Regions from separate parts of the Empedobacter falsenii genome, predicted to be linked through region 1. Evidence: riboswitches for the same ligand, from Rfam matches in the RefSeq annotation. Region 1 holds a riboswitch; each other region holds the start of a gene.
What was found. A riboswitch is a leader RNA that binds a small molecule or an ion and turns the genes downstream of it on or off. The one in region 1 is predicted to bind S-adenosylmethionine.
Positions count from the first base shown of each region.

Region 2: it holds a riboswitch for S-adenosylmethionine, as region 1 does, so the genes downstream of both, FH779_RS08485 (homocysteine S-methyltransferase family protein) here and FH779_RS11135 (hypothetical protein) in region 1, are expected to answer to the same signal.
Region 3: it holds a riboswitch for S-adenosylmethionine, as region 1 does, so the genes downstream of both, FH779_RS15755 (TonB-dependent receptor plug domain-containing protein) here and FH779_RS11135 (hypothetical protein) in region 1, are expected to answer to the same signal.

Region 1 covers NZ_CP040908.1:2,399,933-2,402,212, forward strand. Annotated here, with positions in the region: gene FH779_RS11130 (alpha/beta fold hydrolase) at 1-111, opposite strand, end outside; SAM-I-IV-variant riboswitch at 1,070-1,164, shown strand; gene FH779_RS11135 (hypothetical protein) at 1,263-1,817, shown strand; gene FH779_RS11140 (PaaI family thioesterase) at 1,866-2,280, shown strand, end outside.
Region 2 covers NZ_CP040908.1:1,828,894-1,831,173, reverse strand. Annotated here, with positions in the region: gene FH779_RS08490 (homoserine dehydrogenase) at 1-444, opposite strand, end outside; SAM riboswitch class I at 571-669, opposite strand; SAM riboswitch class I at 1,115-1,213, shown strand; gene FH779_RS08485 (homocysteine S-methyltransferase family protein) at 1,257-2,255, shown strand; gene metH (methionine synthase) at 2,243-2,280, shown strand, end outside.
Region 3 covers NZ_CP040908.1:3,375,209-3,377,488, reverse strand. Annotated here, with positions in the region: gene FH779_RS15765 (aminodeoxychorismate synthase component I) at 1-770, shown strand, start outside; gene FH779_RS15760 (aminotransferase class IV) at 754-1,353, shown strand; SAM riboswitch class I at 1,412-1,515, shown strand; gene FH779_RS15755 (TonB-dependent receptor plug domain-containing protein) at 1,569-2,280, shown strand, end outside.

The DNA of each region.
Region 1 (2,280 bases):
AGCTGTTCCTAATGGAAGTCCAAAAAGTTGAAATGTTACCGAAACATTGTTTAAGATTGTGTTGTCCTCTAAGGGCCAAACTGGGATCGTTAATTGTTGTAAACTTTGCATTGTTTTTAATTTTATATTGGTAATTGTTGTTTTTGTTCAAAAAAAATCCCCATCGAAACTCGACGGGGAAACATAAAATATATTAAAAAATAAAATCTCTTTTTAGTATACATGACTTTCCCACGTCTGGATATTCCAAACCTGTTTGCGAATCGACATATATAAGCACGTAAACTTCATTTTTTAATTACTTTGTTATCCAAATGTATAAAATATTTTTCGGCAAACAATTAATTTTTTCTTAATTATTTGTAAAATTTTCTAAATCTCTATTTATAATAGCGAATTCGAAATATCTCTTGTTGAGAAAGCTTAGATTCTTCATTCCGCTAAAGCTCCATTCTGAATGACAATATGTAAAAAATATCTCCTTGAGGAGATTATAGAGGTGTTTTCTTAATGAGAAGCTGAAATAAATTCAACTTAACAATCTTTATTTTATTAGTTATAGCCTATTCTATAATTTGAATAAAAATTCGTCAATTCGAGTGATTTTTAGAAATGTAATGAATAAAAATTGTATCGAGAATAGAATTTTATCTTTTAAAACCTTATTCTCGATACAAAATTCTAAAAGAATTTCACTCGAATTGACGGTTTATATTGATAAAATTATCAGAATACATAACGGGTTCGTTACATTCTTTTTTATACAGAAGTATAAAAGTCTTGTCACCCTAAACTCATTTTAGGGTCACATCTAATTCAGAACATAAAAATTACAACCACATAGAGACATAGGTTTAACAATGTTGATGAATAGAGATAAATTGAAAAATGAATAAGTGAACTAGTATTACTATATATCTATATGGTAGAATATAAAAAAACAAATCAAGTAATTATTCAAAACTTTCTTCTCGAAACAAAATCCTATTTAGAATATTATTCTAAATAATCTTTTTAAAATAAAATTATTAGAATAGATTACTAGATATTCAATTTTTTATGTAGTTTTACACAGTATTTCGAATCGTAGAAAACGATACCAACCGAGAGGAGTCTCCACGGTGGTAAAACAATACGGGAGTTCATCCAAAAACAACGAAAAATCCCCTATTATCGAAATACAATAATTGTTTTATTTTAACTATTTATTGTATGTCACAAAACATTTCTGAGCTTAATTTAGCTCCTATATCAGATGAAAATTGGTCGATTTTATCAACCAACAATTACCTATTACAGTTCCTGCGCTAAAAGATCATATTGTCGAAGAATTCAAGAGAAGAGGTTTGGATTATCGTCATCTATACAATGTAAAAACAGATGAATTGAATATCAAACTTCCGCTTAGTTTGATTGATGGTTGCTTGTTCGAGCGTAATATTCCCAAACCGCCTTTGGTAGGTAATTTCTACGCTGTTGTACATAGATTGAGAAATTTTTTGCAACATAGCAAAGAATTGAACGGAAAACGTCTTAAAACGTTTCATTATATCTTCGATCAACTTTATTTACCTTATGAATTGATTGATATTATTTCGGAAGATGATGTCAAAAATCTAACTGAAGATGATGTATTTATTACCTTCAAAAACTCGAAACAACATTTCCCGAACGATAAGATTATCAATAAAATTCCGAAAAATAATTTATTGATTACCGTCGACAAAGGGAATTATTACCGCGGTTTGGATAAAGTAATTTTGTCGCATCAAAATACAATTATCAGAGAAGAAAACTTGAATAACGTAACTGCATAACTGAAATTGCTTTCGACAAATCTCTATATTTGTTGAAAGCAATTTTATATGACGTCAGAAAAAAGAGAATTAGTAGAAGCAAGTTTTAATCGTTCGGAAACCTTAAAATTTTATAACGCATCACTTATCGAATGCGAAACAGACTATGTTTCGATTAAGATTCCGAAACAAGAAATGATGACACGTAAACACGGAATGTTTAATGGTGCTATGATTGCTTCTTTGGTTGATGTTTCATCTGGTTATGCTGCTGTTTCTCACTATGACGACGATTGTTATGTGGTAACAGTTGAGTTAAAAGTGAATTATTTACGACCTGCTTTGGGTGATTATTTACTATCAAAAGCCTATGTGATAAAAGGCGGAAAAAAGATAAGCACCATACGCACAGAGATTTTTGTGGTTAACGAAACAACGAACAAAGAAACGCATGCTGCTACTTCTTTGGTAACTATGATGAGAA
Region 2 (2,280 bases), 570 kb from region 1:
AATTCCAGAAACATAATTCAATAAGTCATTATCAAAATATTCTTCTAAATTTCTAATAATCGGAACTGATCCACAAACAGATGCTTCATAAAGAAAAGAAACATTATTTTTTGCTTGCAAATCCAATAATTCTTTGTGATGATCGGCAATCAATTTTTTATTTGCACTTACCACATGTTTTCCTTTATTGAACGCTTTTATAATGATATCATGCGCCGCATCAGCATCCGAAATTAACTCAACAACAACATTTATTTCATCATCATTTAAAATATCATCCGCATTAGTCGAAAATAATTCAGACGGAGCATTTCTAGGTTTAGAATTATCTTTAATCACAATTTTTTTAATTGCAGCATTCAATTGTGGTTTTTCTTCTAAAACCTTGTAAATTCCTTCTCCTACAACTCCAAATCCGAACAATCCGATATTTATTTTTTTCATGTATTCTTTTGTTTTAATAATTTTTTATCAGAGAAAAGTGAAGAAAAAAAATGGTTCAATCGCATAAAAACAATTGAACCATTTTGAATAAAGAATATTATTGAATGATTGGTTTACAGTAGTTTTTATTCATCTTTCCTATAAGGATGGATTTAGCACCTTGATTTGTTAATCAGGTTGCTAAAGTTTCTTTGGGCCATTTCCCTCCACTTTTCTTGATAAAATGTAAATTTTAATGAACTATTTCTGAGGACAAATTTAGGTGAAAGAATTCTATATATCCAAATTAATTTCATCTTTTTAATTTAATATTTTCCGTAATTAGTAATAAAAACACACAAATTATGAATTTTATTCTATAAATATCAATATGTAAAAATAATTTTCTAAAAAATACAATTAAAAGAAAAAACAAATCTTAATATTTTTTCAAGAAAACCTTTTTATATTAAAAATATTCTAAAAACGATTAGTTTTAACAATTGATTAAAATATTATTTCTTTAAAAATAGCATTTTAAAGAATAATTTTCTAAAATAAATTTCAAAAATGACCTATTAGAGATTTTGAACTATTTCAAACAAAAATTATTTCTATGAACCAAATTCTAAACTCGTTTTTTTCAATCTTGATTTTTTTATTTTCAATACTTTAAATAATTTTGCACATAGCTTTATAAAGAAAGATGGAGGGAATAGGCCCGTTGAAATCTTAGCAACCCAAAGTATAGTTGGGTGCTAAATCCTACTCAAATAGAGAAAGATAAGGACTCACCTCACACTTCTTCCCATAAAGCTTTTAAAATATTTAGAATGAAATTAGACGATATACTAAAAGAGCGTATTGTAATTTTAGATGGTGCGATGGGAACAATGATCCAAAAGCATAATTTACAAGAAGAAGATTATCGTGGAGAACGATTCAAGGATTTTCATACGTCTTTAAAAGGAAATAACGATTTATTGGTTTTAACGCAACCGCAAATTATCAAAGATATACACAGAGAATATTTGGCTGCTGGCGCGGATTTGATCGAAACAAATACGTTCAATGCCAATATTATTTCTATGGTTGATTATGATATGGTTGATTTGGTTGATGAATTAAATTACGAAGCCGTTCGTTTAGCGAAAGAAGCGTGTGAAGAGTTTTCTACGCCAGATAAACCTCGTTTTGTTGTTGGCTCTTTAGGTCCTACGAACAAAACTGCCTCTATTTCGCCACAAGTTAACGATCCAAGTTATCGCGATGTGGATTTTGATTTATTGGCAAATGTTTATTATCGTCAAGCAAAAACAATGTTAGAAGCTGGTGCCGATATTTTACTTGTTGAAACTATTTTTGATACTTTAAATGCAAAAGCTGCATTTTATGGAATTCAAGATGCGATAGAAAAAACAGGTATTAACGTTCCATTAATGGCTTCTGGTACAATTACAGATAAATCTGGACGTACGCTTTCTGGACAAACAACCGAAGCTTTCTTGATTTCATTAGAACATATTGATTTAATTTCAGTTGGATTAAATTGCGCTTTAGGTGCAACAGATTTGATTCCATATTTGGAAGTTTTAGCCGAAAAAGCTCCATTTTATGTGAGCGCATATCCAAATGCTGGTTTACCAAATGCTTTCGGTGGATACGATGAAACTCCTGAAATGATGCGAGATTTTATCAAACCCTTCTTGGATAAAAAATTGGTAAATATTTTAGGTGGATGTTGTGGAACTACACCAGATCATATCAAATTGATGGCAGATTTAGCAAAAGAATACGAACCTCGAAAAATTAATGTAGAATGTCAGGCGTAAAAATTCAACTTTCTGGATTAGAACC
Region 3 (2,280 bases), 980 kb from region 1:
AATTCCCGATTTCCTTTGACGAATATTTGCCAAAATTCAATTATGTTCACGATAATCTTTTGTTTGGAAATTCATATTTAACGAATTTAACTCTTCCAACAAAAATCGAAACGAATTTGACTTTAGACGAAATTTTTCAGTTTTCTGAAGCAAAATATAAATTGAAATATAAAGACGAATTTGTTTGTTTTTCTCCCGAACGTTTTGTGAAAATTGAAGATCAAAAAATCTTTTCAAATCCAATGAAAGGAACTATTGATGCTTCGATTCCAAATGCAAAACAACTCATTTTAAATGATGAAAAAGAAGCTGCCGAACATGCTACAATTGTCGATTTAATTAGAAATGATTTGAGTCTTGTTTCAGAAAATGTTGAGGTGACAAATTATCGATATATCGATGAGGTGAAGACAAATGATGCAACACTTTTGCAAGTAAGCTCTGAGATAAAAGGTGATTTGAACGATGATTATTACCAAAACTTAGGAACGATTTTCGATCAACTTATACCTGCTGGTTCTATTTGTGGTGCGCCCAAAAAGAAAACCGTCGAAATTATTTTAGAAGCCGAAAAGTATCATCGAAATTTTTATACAGGTGTTTTCGGCATTTTTGATGGCGAAAATCTTGATAGTGCTGTGATGATTCGTTTCATTGAAAATAATCAAGGTGAAATGTTTTTCAAGAGTGGAGGAGGAATAACGGCAAAAAGCAAAGCGAAAGCAGAATACGAAGAATTAATTCAGAAAGTATATGTTCCAATTTATTGAATCGATTTGTTGTGTGAATAAACAACTTCGAAATTTAGAATTTCATCAAGCGAGATTTGATCGGACAAGAAATGATAATTTTACTGAAATCAATCCGATTTTATTGAACGAAATTATTAAGTTTCCAACAGATTTAACGGATGAAAAATATAAAGTTAGAATTGTTTATGATCGAGAAATTCAAACGGTAGAATTTCAACCGTATCAAATCAAATCAATTGAAAGTATTCAACTTTTTGAGATCGAAAATAAAATTGATTATTCCTACAAATATTTAGATCGTTGGTTTTTTGATGAATATTTAAAAGAATCAAAAACAGATGATTTGGTGTTGATAAAATCAAATTATATTACCGATTGTATTTATTCGAATATTGTTTTTTTTGACGGTTCTCAATGGACCACGCCACGAAGTTTTTTGTTGAAAGGAACAATGAGAGAAGCTTTGTTGCAATCAGGCGAAATCATTCAGAAAAATATAAAGGTTTCAGATCTAGTTAATTTCAAATCGTTCAAACGAATCAATGCAATGATGAATTTGAACGAAAGTCAAGAGTTAGATATTTCATTGTTAATTCAATAACTCTATAAAATTGATAGAGTATTATTTGCATTTTCATTTTTTAACATTACCTTTGCATAACTTATCAAGAAAGGTGGAGGGATTGGCCCTGTGAAACCTTAGCAACCAGATGACTTATAATCTAAGGTGCTAAATCCAACCTATTAGAGGGAAAGATGAGTAAAAGTATTTCACTTTTATCTGTTGGTTTCTTGAAAGTTTTATGAAAATTAAAAATGAAAAGAAACAAATTTTTACTTGCTTCATTCGCATTTATTTGCGCATCTACACTTTTCGCTCAAGAAGTTGAAAAGGAGGAAACAAATCTTAACGAGGTTATTTTAATCGGTGGTCGTACATCAGAAAGAACGGTGGTTAATTCGTCAGTTCCTGTCGATATTATCGATGTTGAGAAATTGAAAACGTCTTCTCCTCAATTGAGTGTGAATGATATTTTGAATGTGGTTATTCCTTCTTTTAATTCGGTTCGTCAATCATCTGCCGATGGAACGGAGCATATCGATCCTGTGACGTTGCGTGGAATGGGGCCAGATCAGGTTTTGGTTTTGATTAATGGAAAACGTCGTCACACAACTTCGTTGGTGAATTACCAAAATACGGTAGGGAATGGTTCTGTAGGAACAGATTTAGGCGCAATTCCGATTTCAGCGATTGATAAAATTGAAGTTTTACGTGATGGTGCAGCTGCGCAATATGGTTCTGATGCGATTGCGGGGGTTGTAAATATTGTTTTGAAATCTAAACCAGGTGGTGACGCGTCTTTAACGTATGGTCAGACTTCTCGAAATGATGGAGAAACATACAATTTTAACGGAAGTTATGGAACGAAATTAGGACAATCAGGTTCAATTGTTTTTTCGGCGGTTGTAAGTGAGCGCAAGAAAACGAATCGTTCAAAAGATCATAATTTAGATATTTTTGGAGATA